DNA from 2 places in the Alteromonas sp. genome. Region 2 is predicted to be linked to the other one. Evidence: predicted binding sites of a transcription regulator. Region 2 holds the regulator's gene; the other holds the start of a gene.

The links. The regulator LexA, encoded in region 2, represses DNA repair genes until DNA is damaged. The targets are predictions, from matches to a motif close to TACTGTATNNNNATACAGTA.
Region 1: a site for LexA is predicted at 2,517-2,536, ahead of AC4PME_RS11655 (S24 family peptidase). Genes of this name have one in related genera too.

Annotation. Positions count from the first base shown of each region.
Region 1 is NZ_CFHOXV010000018.1:50,887-58,772, forward strand. Features, by position in the region: gene AC4PME_RS11640 (sensor histidine kinase) at 1-409, shown strand, start outside; gene AC4PME_RS11645 (methyl-accepting chemotaxis protein) at 579-2,159, shown strand; gene AC4PME_RS11650 (YebG family protein) at 2,167-2,460, opposite strand; gene AC4PME_RS11655 (S24 family peptidase) at 2,561-2,977, shown strand; gene AC4PME_RS11660 (Y-family DNA polymerase) at 2,965-4,221, shown strand; gene AC4PME_RS11665 (HAD family hydrolase) at 4,306-4,815, shown strand; gene AC4PME_RS11670 (hybrid sensor histidine kinase/response regulator transcription factor) at 5,092-7,886, shown strand, end outside.
Region 2 is NZ_CFHOXV010000005.1:86,176-94,061, reverse strand. Features, by position in the region: gene AC4PME_RS05420 (YceI family protein) at 384-956, shown strand; gene AC4PME_RS05415 (serine hydrolase domain-containing protein) at 1,066-2,205, shown strand; gene lexA (transcriptional repressor LexA) at 2,307-2,933, opposite strand; gene AC4PME_RS05405 (LysR family transcriptional regulator) at 3,018-3,887, opposite strand; gene AC4PME_RS05400 (AEC family transporter) at 3,990-4,925, shown strand; gene AC4PME_RS05395 (MFS transporter) at 4,906-6,207, opposite strand; gene AC4PME_RS05390 (LacI family DNA-binding transcriptional regulator) at 6,250-7,269, opposite strand; gene AC4PME_RS05385 (TonB-dependent receptor) at 7,646-7,886, shown strand, end outside.

The DNA of each region.
Region 1 (7,886 bases), on a different contig from region 2:
TGGTCTGGAGGAAATCATCAGGCGAATTCCTGCAAATGTTTCTCTTAATTTCGATGCGTCGGATTCCCGCTCACAGGTACTGGTTAACAGGAAGCAAATCAGGCAGGTGCTTGAGGCAGTAGTTGAAAACGCAATTGATGCCTGTGTATCCGGCGGCACAATCAGTATCGCTGTAGCTGATCTGCCGGGCGCAGTTAAAGTGTTTATAAAAGACAATGGTGAAGGAATAAAGCCTGAGCACATGCCATTAATCTTTACGCCTTTCTTCACTACCCGCCCTCCCGGCAGCGGCACAGGTCTTGGCCTTTCTGTGGCCCAGGCTTTGATGGAATCTCATAATGGCTGGATAGATATTCAGAGCGATACCGGTTCCGGAACCACTGTGACCCTCAATTTCCCTCTGCAGTGATAACTCTGTGTATTTACATTAGTAAATGCTGACTTTTCAAACTCAGTTCCGGGCTGTAAACTCCCTTCCCTCTTTTTTTAAAGGTCAATTACTCGAAAGTCTAAATATAGGCTAAGGTTAAGGTGACCCTTAACCAATTTCTGAGAAAGCAGGGATGTGAGTCAATTATATGCGAAATAATCAACCGGTTACCCAGAAGCTTTATAACATTCCTCAGCACTACCGGCTCATTTCATCTACCGATAAACGTGGTGTGATCTCGCACTGCAATGATGAGTTCGTTGAAGTCAGTGGTTTCAGCCGTGATGAACTGATTGGAAAAAACCATAATATTGTACGTCATCCGGACATGCCGCCGGGTGTGTTCGGCGAAATGTGGGATACCTTATCTGCCGGCAATATCTGGATGGGACTGGTAAAAAACCGGCGCAAGAACGGAGATCATTACTGGGTTTCGGCTTTCGTGACCCCGGTTTTTGAAAATTCTCAGATCACGGGTTATGAATCAGTTCGTGTGCCGGCCTTGCCGGACGAAATTGCCCGTGCAGAATACCGTTACGAGCGGCTACGTGAAGGTAAGTCCAGTACGTCAACCGGTGAACTGGCCGTTCACTACATGAAAAATTACCTGCCATTTATCGTAATGGGGCTTATTACCGTAGCGGCTTTATTCGCCACAACGGGTGTGTTGCCTGCTGTTATCGCTGCCGCAGGTTTCGCGCTGTGTAGTTTCTGGATGGCCTCTAAAATTAAAGGTGACTGGCAGGCGCTTATTGATATTTCTCCGGACAGCTATTCGAATCCGGTGGTATCGCAAACCTATTTTGCCGACTTCGGTAACCGGTCACGTGCCAAACTGGTTCTGGGATGCGAGCTTGCGCGCAGCCGTACAGCCCTTGCCCGCATTCAGGATGCTGCCGCGGGGCTGGATACGATTGCTAACACCACTCATCAGCAGGCCGAAATCACCAGTACGGCTGTCGTGCAGCAAAACGAGGCAACGCAAAACATTGCTTCAGCCGTTAACGAGATGTCGCAGGCTATTCAAAGCGTATCAGAGCGGGTTGATATGAATGCAGACAGCGCCCGCTCTGCTTCTAAAAATGTGGAAGCCGGTAATCAGAAAGCGGATGAAGCGTTATCTGCCATCATGGCACTGAAAGAAGCGGTCAGTTCTATTTCGGTCACCGTGCAGGAACTGGCGCAGTCCACGAATGATATTGGTGAAGCTGCCAGTTTGATATCGACCATTGCTGAACAGACAAATCTGCTGGCACTGAACGCTGCCATTGAAGCTGCCCGCGCCGGCGAGCAGGGACGAGGCTTCGCTGTGGTCGCTGATGAAGTACGGTCACTGGCGTCAAAAACCAGAGAGTCCACAGATAAAATTCATAATATTATCCATGTTCTGGCTGAGCGGTCAGAACGTGCTGTTAGAGTATCCAATGACGGTATGGCGTCAGCCGAGCAGGGCACGGCCATTGTCGAAGATACCCGTAAAACACTGGCAGATATTAATCAGGCCGTGAGTGTTATTGCAGATCAAACCTTCGAAATGGCCTCCGCAGTAGAGCAGCAAAGTTCTGTTGCAGAACACATCAATCAGCAAGTCGTAGAAATTGCCGATGGTGCCAAAGATACCCAGCGGGCATCTGAATCATCTTTAGATGCCAGCCAGCGTCTGCGTAAAACCGTTAACGAAGTTCACTCGGTTATCACCCGCTTTACCAATAAGCGGAATGTGGTGTAACCCGCTTTTAGTTCTTACTGTTTGCCTGTAGCTTTACCACTTCTGCTGATTCGGCGTCGAGGACGTCATCAGCAGAAGCGCCTTTGAGCAATTTGCCGACGGCATCTTTATTCTTTGCCAGCATGACAGACAGATTCTCAATCACGTCGTCTTCCAGCTTGATACCTTTCGCACCGATGTAAGCAGCCAGATTGTCTGCCGCATCCAGCATTTTGTCATACTGATCAGCTTCCTTCTTGTCTGTAGTGACCAACTTTTCTACCCCTTTATGCGAAACAACATATTGCACTGTAATAGCCATGATGGTTCTCCGATGTCGAACGTAAAATGAAATTTAATTTTAACCTGATTCATAATTACTGTATAAATAAACAGTATCTGAGGCAACTGTTTTTTGTACTATGTTGAGAATTATTCCGGTTATTGCACAGGCTGGTATCACCGGCTTCGAGTCCCCGGCTGCCGAATACCGTCAGCTTGGGCTTGATCTCGACGAGCTGCTTATCGACCATCCCACTGCTACATTTATTGGCCAGGCACAGGGAGAGTCGATGACCGGCGTGGGCATATTCGATGGCGATTTACTCATTGTCGACCGCGCTGCTGCACCCACTTCGCTGGATGTAGTAGTGGCTAATTTGAATGGTGTGTTTGTGTGTAAGCTGTTCGATCGCAAAGCTATGGTTCTGGTATCGCCCGGCAAACATCAGCAGCCTTACGTGTTGGGGGAGGGAGATACCTTCGAAGAAGAAGGCATTGTTGTCCGTTCTGTCAGAATGCATCGCTATACCAGGCAGTTAAGACAATGTTTGCGTTAGTCGATGCCAACGGCTTTTATGCGTCCGCCGAAAAGGTGTTTGACCCCGCTATCCGTGACAAACCCGTGGTGGTACTGACAAACAACGATGGCTGCATTTGTGCGTTGTGCGATAAGGCCAAAGCTCTCGGCGTAAAGAAATTCGGCCCGTACTACAAGGTACAGAAACTGCTGGAACAAAAAGGGGCAGTGATCAGGTCGTCTAATTATGAACTGTATGACTATTTGTCCAACCAGATGATGAATATTGTTGGCGGTTTTGCGCCTCACCAGCATGTGTATTCTATCGACGAGTGCTTTTTGTATTTTGATAACTGGCAACCGCCGGAAGGATGGCACGCCTACGGTGAAACTATCAGGCGTGCTGTCTGGCAGCAGTTACGCCTGCCTGTAGGAGTGGGTTTCGGGCTTACGCCGACGCTGGCGAAGGTAGCCAGCCATGCGGGTAAAAGACTGGGAGATCAATCCGGCATTGCGGTGCTTGCTGAAAAGACACAGATCCAGCGCACCTTACAGGAAATGTCGCCGCAGGATGTGTGGGGGATTGGCCGGCGTATTGCGGAAAAGCTGGAAAGCAGTGGTGTGCGCTCTGCGTGGGAGCTTGCCTGCGCAGCGCCTAAAAGTATCCGCAAGCAATTCTCTGTAGAGATTGAACGTACCGTGCGGGAGCTTAACGGTGTTACCTGCATCGAATGGGAAAGTCATCGTCCTAAAAAACAGCAAATCTATGCTACCCGCGCTTTTGGCCATCCGGTTACGGACCATCAGAGTTTACGGCAGGCACTTTGCTGGCATGCTGAGCGGGTAGCTGAAAAGCTCAGGAAGCAAAATTGTACCGTGAAAACACTCACCCTGTTTGCCCATGCGAACCCTTTCGCTGCCAGCGGGCATTATCATAAAGCTGTACAGCACCGTTTTGCTATTGCCACCGCTGACACGCGAATGCTGTCAGAAGCCGCCGGTAATGCAGCTGATACATTATATAAAGAAGGCGTGTTGTTTCATAAGTGCGGCGTGGGAGCAATTGAAATTCAGGATGAAGATGTAAAGCAGCCGGATTTGTTCGCACAAAGCGAAGGGAATACAAAGCTGATGGCATGCATGGACGCCATTAACAGAAAATACGGCAGCAGTACCATTGGCATCGCGGCGAAAGGTGACCATCAACCCTGGCGAATGAAGCGGGCGTATTTGTCTCCTCAGTACACAACTAACTGGCGGCATTTACCCCAATGTCAGTGTTGATGACATAAATGTTAGATTCAAAAGCGACATGGTTCGTTACACTAGAGATGCAGCAGATGCCGGGCAACAAAGGAGAGAACAGAGATGAAGTTAGATTTGACGAATGTCAGCGGAGTGATATTTGATTTAGACGGTACGCTGGTGGAGTCTGTCCTCGACTTTTCTCAAATGCGCCGGGAAATAGGTTGCCCTGCCGGCGAAGATATCCTTACCTTTATCGATAACCTGCCTGATGAAACCTCAAGAGCATCGGCACATCAGGTTATTCTGGATCATGAAATGGCCGATGCTGAGAATGCGAAATGGCTGCCGGCAGGAAAATCCATGGTAGATGCCGTCATCAAAGCAGATCTGCCCGTTGCCATTGTTACCCGCAACTGCAAACAGGCCACAGCGCTTAAAATCAGCAATAACCAAATCCCCATTTCAACCGTGCTCACCCGCGAATGCGCCCCTGCCAAGCCCGATCCCACGGCACTACTTATGATTGCCGGACAATGGCAAATAGCCCCCGCACATATCCTTTATGTGGGAGACTATATCTACGATCAGCAGGCCGCAGAAAATGCGGGCATGCAGTGGTTGTTGGTTTAATCTAAACTTGAAGGATAAACAGGTAACTTAGGCGGAGCCTTTGGCACTACGGCCGAAGTCTGCTCCATTGTATTTGTCTCAGGTAACGTTCCTCCACTGATAAACTCTAAAATATCGGCATTACCCAACTCATCCGATGCGTTAATTTTATACAATATTTCCATTGTAATCTTCTCCATGTTTATGATTAATATAAATAAGAACTCATTAAAAGCGTGATGATTATCTCGTTTTCCAGAGCAATGGATTGTCTTAAAAGGTCATGGAGTGTCCAAAATGAAGTTTTTTGGTTTATTTGTCCTATTTTGTATATTAAATGTCTCATTAGGTGTAATTGCCTCCGGTTTCCAGTCTGAACTTGACTATTCCTACGAATCTCCTGACCTGACCATAGGTATTCCCTCTGCGATAATCGTATCGGAAGACGGTATCTGGACCGGCGGTGAGAATGGGTTAATGGATATAAGGGCCGGAGAATTATTAAAATTCTCAAAGGCAAAAAATAGTGCAGGGATATCGACATGGGTGACTGATATCGACCGCCTGAATAATCGCTATTTGCTCATAAGTGTTTATGGAAATGGCTTGTACTTAATGGATACAAGTAGCAACGAAGTAAGGCCTGTTAACACATCAGGTATTAAGAACAGAGGTTTTTGGAAAACAGATATCGGCCGCGACAAAATCATCGTTAGTACACTCTCTAACATCCACATTTATAATATTGCGACAATGCAGGAGAGTTCAAATTTAAGGGGTAAAGGAATTGTCATTGGTGACCAGGTCGTTGATTTGGCAGTGGACGATTCATCAGACGGAATATGGTGGATTGACAGAGATGAAGGACTTTTTTTCTATTCTTTTGCTAGCGAATCGTGGGCACAGTTTAATCTCTCAATCGAGCCTTCTCAAAAACTGCATACACTGACCATTGACGAAGAACACCTGTACATTGGCGCAGATAGTGGTGTGCTTATTTTTAATAAGATGACAAAAGGTGTGAGATTAGTCAGTTCCAAAAATATTTCCGACGAGGATTCACAACCAGTCCGTTCAATTTTCATCGATAAGAATGAGAAGGTATGGGTGGCAGCAGAAAATTTATATTATCTGGATTCGAAACAGGAACAACTGATAGCACACGAATTTTTGCAAGCTGAAAATGAGCTTCTTATAGTCACAGATATGGCTGAAGACAGATATGGGAATTTATTTGCAGTTGATACAACCCATGGCCTGGTTGTCCTTTCTGATTTAATCAAATCCATCTCCGCTACGAACCTGCCATTCACCGGGCAGGAGGTAATGTCTGTAGAATCCATGGCTAATTCAGATACTCTGCTTTCAAGAAATAATTCTCAAGTTGCTGTTACGAACATTTCGGAAGATAGCGAAATGGAGAATACTATTTTCCAGGTTGAAGGGAGAAGGGTGCTCTATGGGCATGAGGCTGTAAATCTGTTTGATGAAGAGTTTAACCTTTACCCGTTAGACGTAAAAGTAAACGAAAACTATTCTCCTTCAGGCATATCAGGAAAAATCGACGAAGTAGTTTTTAAGAGTGTTTTAGAGGCATTTGAGGTAGGCGGGATAATCTACGCGCTGGTTCAGGATTCAGAAGGGAACAAGTTGCTTAATCTCAGCCATGGCTACAAAGAAGTATTACCTTATTTCATTTCAAATATACGAAGAACGACAAATGATTCTTTAATCCTGACCGTCGACGGAGTGGGGATTTTCGAGATTGCAGGTAACTCCGGGATAAAGCAAATTGACTTCGGAATATCTCACCAATATCAGGTATATACATCTATTTATTCTGATAATGAAAGTTTACTAATCGGTACATCAGGTAACGGATTCCTCTTTAAAGATTTAATGTCAGGTGACGCTGGGATGAAAAATTCCGGCCCCGGATTCATTCGTGATGTTGTTTCCCTAGATAAATACTGGCTTGTAGCTGCAAACAACGGATTATTCGCTATTGGTAAAGAGCATGGAGAAAACATTTTTGTAGGAAAGAGCTTTGGAATTACCGATTCAGACTTTCAGTTTGACGGAATCGAGGTAACGAAGAACTTCATCTTAGTAAGGGGTGACAAGCAAAGTAATTTGCTTGAAAAAAATAGCTTTTTGGAAAATCTGAAGCAACTCAGTCAGAAAAAGCACAACATCGATACATCAAAGATAAAAATTGAAATTGCTGATAGTTCTGTGGAAACCCCAGGTAGCGAAAAGGGGATCTCCACTGTAGAAGACAGTTTTACAATTGGTCTTCCTGCGACAAATTATGTTGCCAGAGGTTTGCTTAGCTACGAATACAAATTGACTGGCAGAGATTCCGACTGGATCAAATTAGCTCCGGAAGAAAGAATAATCACTTTAAGCGAGCTTCCTGTTGATAGTTACTCGCTGAAGATCCGCATCCACGACCCCAGAAGCCATGTAGAGCAGCCTGTTACTACTATCCCATTGAACGTACTTCCACCGTGGTGGCGCACGTGGCAGGCAATGATGGTCTATCTGGTGATAGTTATTATTGGTATTTATCTCGCTTACAGAAGCTATTTGAAACGGGTTGATGAACAGGGGGCTATGCTTACAACGCTGGTAGAAGAGAAAAATAGTATCATTCAGGATACCAACCAGTTTATGCAGCGGATGCTGCGGAATAAACAACGTGCAATGGCGAATTTGTCACACGAAATCCGTACACCACTCACGCTTATACTCGGGCCTTTGAAGGAAGTGCTGGAAGCGCCGGATTCAGACAAAACGGTGGAGCGGATTGAGCTCGCTACGCGAAATGCAGACCGGATCAGTGTGCTGGTTGACCAGATGCTGGAACTGGAAAAACTGGAATACATCAAGACCCTGCCTCCCCAGCATTATGAGCTGGATCATGATATGCCCCGCATCATGTTTGACTTAAAAGCATACGCGGCGCTGAAGAAACACCAGTTAACATGGCAGTGCTCTGGCCAGAAGCGAATTACGTTATTCACTGACAGTCTCGAAAAAATTCTCAGTAACCTGGTCTCCAACGCAGTGAAATATACACCTGAAGGCGG
Region 2 (7,886 bases):
ATAACAGACATCGCTAACCCCCAAACCATCATTGCGTTACATACGAGTTTCTTCACTCAACACCTCCGTGATGGAGGATCTTGTGTAATACCCTGCTCACAGGACCCTGTCGTATCAGGCTAGCCGCCTGTTAATTTTTATCTTTTTTTTGTTATTTTTTCGTTAACAACGGTATAAGAATTAAACAGATTTCATCTTGTGTCTAGTCTTTCTGAAAAAATAAATGGCCGGGGTAGCCTCAGAAACAGGGTCAGAGCACTTCATTCTGATATTTCGAATGTTTCGTTCAGATCTTCGACACATCCGTATTTCAGGAACGCCGTATTATAGGTAAGTAAATCGTCCTCACACTTGTGACATCAACGTTATGAAAGGAATGTGTAATGAATAAATTTATCCCGGCAGTATTAGTTTCAGGTTTAATCAGTGCAGGCGCATTCGCGGCGCCTGTCAGCTACCAGATTGATCCTACTCACACCAGCGTTATCGCTTCATGGAATCACTTCGGATTCTCTAACCCGACAGCCGCTATCAACGGCGCTGAAGGCACCATCGTGTTTGACAAAGACGCGCCGGAAGACAGCAAAATCGATGTGTCTGTGAAAATTGATACCATTGATTCATTTGTTAAAAAACTGAACGAAGAATTTGTCGGTGCTGACTGGTTCAATGCAGCGAAGTTTCCTTCTGCAACATTTACCAGCACAGATGTTGAAATGACAGGTGATAAGACGATGGAAGTGACCGGCGATCTGACGATCAAAGGTGTGACTAAGTCCGTCACTATGGATGTCACTCTGAATGGTTCAGGTGTACACCCGATGACACAGAAAGAAGCGATTGGTTTTGATGCAATGACCACCATCAAGCGTTCTGACTTCGGGATTGATATGTACGTACCGAATGTAAGTGACGAAGTGACGTTACACATCACCACAGAAGCACAAGCTAAATAAGTTTTCGCATCACCGTCCGGATGCCCGGCCCGCGCAAGCGGGCTTTTTTATTGGTAGCGGCCTGTTAACTGCGGTAGTCTGATTGTTTTTATTGTCAGGGATTGCTTCTATGTTGCGCCGCGCAGTTTTCTCCTCTTTTCTGTTATTTTTAACACCCTCTGTTTTTGCCAAAGATCTTCCTTCCGGCGCTATTAACGCTCTGTTTGAAGAAGCGGTAAGTCGTGACACAGTGCCGGGTATAACCATGGCGCTCGGTAACGATAAGGGCATGCTGATGGCTAAAGGCTACGGTTTTGCCGACGTTGAAAATCATGTACCTATGACGACAGATCACAAGGTGCGTATCGGCAGTGTCTCTAAACTCATCGCCACCGCCGGATTAATGCGTCTTGCGGAAGCGGGCAACATTGACCTGGATAAACCGGTCACTGAATACGTCAGCGCATGGCCTGCTGATAAACCGGTCATTACTTTGCGCCAGCTTACCTCACATACAGCCGGTATCAGGCACTACAAAGAAGGGGCCAATGAATTTCTTCTGAATGAAAGTTATCCGGATATCGACAGTGCACTGGCAATGTTTAAAGATGATCCTCTGCTGTTTGCACCCGGCACAGATCACCGTTATTCAACGTTTGCCTGGACACTGGTCAGTGCCGCAATGGAAGGGGCTGACCCGTCCAGGAATTTCCGCGCCATCATTAACGAAGAAGTGTTTGCGCCGCTGAAACTGGACAACACGGTATTTGACGACCAGTACACCATCATCGATCACCGGGCGAGACCTTACACCGTACACGAAGGTGAGCTGATTAATGCGCCACAAACGGATCACAGCTATAAATGGGCCGGCGGCGGTTTTATTTCTACGCCGTCAGATATTGTCCGGTTTGCTGTAGCCCATGTTGCAAGCGATTACCTGAAACCAGAGACTACCCGCGCCATGTTTACTCCAGCCAGGCTCAATAATGGTGAAACCGTGGGCTTCGGCATAGGCTGGAAAACCGGATTTGGTGATTACAAACAACGTAAAGCGTATAAAGACAATGCCAGCGCGCTGGCTTTGATGGACGATATTCCTGATGCTGTGATGCACTCAGGTGGCAGTATGGGCGGCATTACAATGACCATTCTTTGCCGTGAACATAAAACAGCGGTTACTGTAGTAAAAAATGTCAGTGGTGAAGACAATGCTGATGTTTTTCTGCTGGCGCTGAAGACACTGCACTTTGCACATACCAGCCAATAGTAAAGAAAAAGGGCGATGATGGTTCACATCATCGCCCTTCCAATTTTCAGTGCTGTGGCCAGCGCACACAATAGTTATTGCACCGCGCTTAGCGAAAAGACTTACATCCAGTCAGCATTGCGGATAACACCTACAGCCAGACCTTCAATGTTGAATGGTTCAGCAGCAAGATCCACCTTGATGGTATCGAATTCTTCATTTTCTGCATGCAGCCATACTTCGCGGCCGCGTTTTTCCAGACGTTTTACCGTGACATCCTCATCAACCCTGGCAACAACTACCTGCCCATTGTGCACGTCAGTAGTACGGTGAACGGCAAGTAGATCACCATCCAGAATACCGATATCTTTCATACTCATACCGTTTACACGTAACAGGAAATCCGCACGGGGGTGGAACAGATCAGGATCGACCTTGTAATGCATTTCCACATGTTCCTGCGCCAGAATAGGTTCACCTGCCGCAACACGGCCGATTAACGGTAAGCCTGCGTCTTCATCGTTTTCTGCTTCCAGCGGAATATTCAGCTTTATACCCCGTGAGGTACCCGCCAGAATTTCGATTACACCTTTACGGGCCAGCGCCTTTAAATGCTCTTCTGCTGCATTAGCTGATTTAAACCCTAATTGCTTCGCAATTTCCGCACGGGTGGGCGGCATGCCGGTTTCCAGCATGGTGGTTTTGATCAGTTCGAGAACTTCCGTTTGTCTTGGAGTAAGTGGACGCATAAACAGCCCTGTTTTTCTATACAGTTCCTGTGAGTATATACAGTTGCGCTGGTTTGACAAGAGCTGCCGGCGAAATTATTACGGTTATTCCGTGGCGCACTCAATAAATCGTGCCAGCGCCGGGTTGCTGTTGTCCTGCTGCCATACCAGCACATATTCCACCACCGGCGCTCTGTTCAGCGGCAGCAGAACCACATCCGGCGGACACACCTGCTTCAACGGTTCAGGCACAAGCGCAATCCCTACTTCACTGGCCACCAGCGACACGATGGTTTGCTGTAACTGGGTTTCTAACACCACACGGGGCACAAAGTTCGCTCCAGCACAGTACTGTTCAATGGTGTTACGCAGCTCCGGCGCCACATTGTGGGGCGTAACAATGAATTTTTCGTCAACTAAATCCTCTGCGCAGACTTTTTTTGCCACGGCCAGCCGGTGGTGTTTGTGCACTGCCAGACAGAGTGCTTCAGTGCGCAAAGACAGCATTTCCAGTCCGCGGGAGGTCGCCGGCTTTAACATGATGGCGGCATCAAACTGCGCAGAAGTAACGCCGTTAATTAACTCAAAGGGAATAACTTCCTGAATATGAAAGGACACAGCGGGATAGCGGGACATAAACTGTCTGGCCAGTTCAGGCACAATGTTATAAGCCGCATGCATCATGAATCCCACAGACAAGCTTCCCGACTTTCCGGCACCGGTCGCTCTCGCCCGTTCCGCAGCTTTGCTGACCGATTGCAATATGGTTTTGCTGTCGCGGTAAAACTGCTCTCCTGCGGCAGTCAGGCTCACGCCTTTCGGGTGACGGCTGAACAATGCCGTACCCAGCTCTTCTTCCAGCAGTGCGATCTGTCGGCTGAGAGGTGGCTGAGTGATGTTTAGCCGCTGCGCAGCCCGACCCACATGACCGGTTTCTGCTACCGCAATAAAATATCTTAAGGGTTTTATATCCATTACGATTCAATACTTGTATCAGAATTAACTCAATTCTATATTGGATTGAATGATAAGACTAAAGGTAATCTGACCGCCGGTTCCCTGATCACCTGTCATTTCATGTTGTCTGTTTTCACGCTCATATTCCCCATATTTGCCCTCATATTCCTTGGCTGGTATTTACGCAAAAGGGATTTGCTGAACGACTCTGCCACTACACAACTCAATAAATTTGTTGTCTGGCTGGCGTTGCCTGCGCTGCTTTTTGACATCACAGCAACGTCTGCCATTGCGTCTCTCTGGCAACCGGGTTTTGTTTTGAGCTTCACCCTCGCCGTGTTTGTCATTTTTACGCTTACTGTCGCAGTACAAAAGAAACGTAATATGTCGTTATCAGAGAGTGCAATAGACGGGCTAAACACCAGTTACGCCAATACCGGATTTATGGGCTTTCCCTTGCTCATGGCGGTAGCAGGAAGCGAAACGCAGACGCCAGTGCTCATTGCGACAATCATCACCGTTTGTGTTTTATTTGCTGTTGCCATTGTGCTGATTGAGATTGATCTCAGTAAAGCAGTAAGCCTTCGTAGTCTGATTGCAGATGTAAGTTCAAAGCTTCTGAAAAATCCGGTGGTGATTGCACCACTGGCCGGGGTAATGTTTCCGGCTTTTGATATTGATGCTCCGCAACCATTGCTGACCACGGCATCGTTGCTGGGTCACGCTGCAGCCCCCTGCGCACTGGTGACTATAGGATTGTTTATTGCCGGCAGTCATACCTCAATGAAAGGCAGCAGCGCTTCCGTTATCAGCTTTGTGCTCACTAAACTACTTATCCACCCGGCGCTGGCATACGTAATCGCGGTGTTGATCATGCCTGATAACGCGACAGGGATTTTTTACGTGGTTTTACTCAGCGCGTTACCTGCAGGTACAGGCCCGTTTATGCTGGCAGAGTATTATCAGAAAGAGGCGGGAAAGGTCTCTGCGTCGATCCTCATCACTACCGTAATGTCGCCGTTTACCCTTGGCGTCATTATTTATCTTTTTCAGTAGCTAACGCGTTATGCACCGCCCGGGTGAGAGGATAAAACCAGAGCACCACAGCCCCGAGCAGACAGCCTGCGCTGGCTACCAGCGTAATGATTTCGACGAACAGCACAGACTCAATATCAGCGTTTGCACTTTGCGCCGCATATTCCAGCGCACCGGCAATCACAGCAAAAGACAGACCGTCGCTTATCCGCATCACCAGATGAAATGCGCCAAAGGTAAGCGCCTGATTAGGTATCCCCTGATCCCTGGCACCGTATTCAATGGTGTCTGGTAATGCTGACCACACCAGTACCAGCAGTCCGCCTGAGAAAAAACCACAAACAACGAAATAAACACAGGCGCCGGTCATCGTGGCCGGGATCAGCAGAAGAAAGCTAAGGAAAGTCACAGCCAGCCCGGCCAGCGCAAGGATCATGGCATGATGCTTTTCCATGCGCTGTGAGAGATGGTTAAACCAGGGTAGCGCCACCAGCTTTCCTGCCGCCAGACTCATAATGAGCCAGGTCGTCAGCTTCTCGTCGTGAAAGAGCATGCTTGCGAAGTAAACGCCGGATTTGTAGAACACCGGAATAAAGATACACGGCAGCAATGAATATAACGCCAGTACCATGAATGCCTTATTTCGCAGGAGTGCACGGAATGCTTTACTGAGCGGAGGCGGGTGTTTGACCGCTGTCAGATTACCTTCCCGCCAGACCGGCAAAATACATAAATAAATATTCACCAGCATGAACACGCTTGCCGTGATAAGCAAGATAGTCCGCATCCCGTTATCCTGTGACTCCAGCATGGCAAGTGTATCGCCGGCATATGCGGCGAAGAGCAGGATTGCACAGGAATTATAAAAAATGCGGGATGAAGACAGACGTGTCCGCTCATGGCTGTCTCTGGTCAGTGACCCCATCATCGCGTTGTGAGGTATGTCTACCAGTGCATAACCAATGCGAAAGAGGATGGTCACCACAAGATAAAAAGTAAACAGATAGTCCGCACCGGCTGGCAGGGGATAAAACAAAATAGCGAACGACAGTACTGTCAGCGGCGCACCTGAGGCGATGACTTTCTGGTAGTGCAAATTATATCTGTCGAGAAGCAGAGACAGCGAGATATCCAGCACGCCGGAAACAAGCAGAGACACCATCAGGATCAGGCCCGCTGCCGCTGCCCCCAGTCCCTGTATATCGGCAAAATAATAAAGCAGCAGTAAATCAGTAAAGTTCCAGAGTGTACTTTTAGTAAAAGCGCCGGATGCATAGGCCTGTCTCTGGAAAAATGTCAGCATGAGCAGCTTCCGGAGGGCGGGATAGCAACCGGCATATTCATATCAGAGCAGCGGCCCGCAGGAGCTTCGCTGCACGTATTTACACGTCAGATCTTCTTTCTCTTCATAGGGACGATGCAACACAAGCTGTTGGATCAGCTTCCCGGCCGCTGCGCGCCCCAGATTGCCCACCGGCTGGTGCACAGTGCTGAGTGGTGGCCACAGATTCTTACTGGAAGGGTCGTCATCAAAACCTATCACCGATACATCGTAGGGGATCCGCAATTTCAGCTGGCTGGCCACTTTGTAAACCAGAGTGGCAAGATAATCATTGAAGGTAAAAAATGCGGTGGGGCGCTCGTCCCCGGACAGCAGGCGACGAATAATCTTTTCATATTCTTCATCTGACGACATAGGGCCCTGAAAAACCAGCGATGTATCAATAGGAATATCAAAATCGCGGTGCGCTTCTTCATAGCCCTGATAACGCAGTAAGCCACCGTGTACATTGTTAAAATTAATGATCGCAACACGGCGGTGCCCCAGCGTAAGTAAATGACTCACCGCCTCTTTCACGCCGGCCACAATGTCACAGGAGACGCAGCTGTTGGCGTCCAGTGACATAGGCAGAATTTTAACCGCCGGTTTTTGTTCAGCTTCGATGACTGACAATACTCCCTGATCATCACACAGTGGTGGCGTAAGAATGTAACCGTCAGGGTTTGAACGTTCCGCCAGTGCCTTAACCTGTTCGGCCAGCGAGGTTCTGTCTTTTACCGGCCGCACCAGTAAATCGTAGCCGGCTTCGTCACACACTTCGATAGCACCGGATGTCAGTCTCGCCGAATAGGAGTTCGAGGCATAGTCCATATATAACAGACAAATAAGATAAGACTGTTTAGTGCGCAGGCGCCTGGCATTGAGGTCCGGCCGGTAGCCGGTTGCGGCCACTGCACTGAGCACCTTTTCTTTATTTTTATCTCTGACTGTCGGGTCATTATTTAATACACGGGATACCGTTTTAATTGATACACCGGCAACCCGGGCGACATCATGTACCGTGAGATTCTTATCCGTCTTCATTATGGCGAGCTTCATTTATTTATGAATACATTGTGCCACAGAAGGCACCTGACAGAGAATCCATCAGGTTGTAAAAAGTTCCGCAAATAGACAACGATGGCATATATTTAATACAAATAGCTTTATAACCATTAAGAATATATAAAATAAATTCAACTAAAATCATCAAATTAAACTTATTTGATTTAACAAACACCAAAAAGACAACGATAGACTTTTTAAATATCAACGTAGTATGATTATTAAACATTTAACAGATATTAAACATTTGCCGCACCGGATTTTGCTGTACCGGTGAATGATAAAAATAAAAACCGTTAATTTGCCGGGTGCTGATAACAGCCCCGAAAGGACTACACTCTGAGGAGAAAATCCGATGTTTAACAAAAAACCACTGAATCGCGCATTGTTGCTCGCACTGGGCACGATGACATCCACTTATGCCGCCGCTCAGGACAACACCAGTGATGACGCGAAAGCGAACTCACAACTGGAGGTCATTGAAGTCACCGCACAGAAGCGGGTACAGGGCTTCATGGAAGTACCGGTTGCCGTTACCACAGTATCCGGCGAAATTTTAGATGCCGCTCAGGCCACAGAATTCCAGGACTTAGTTC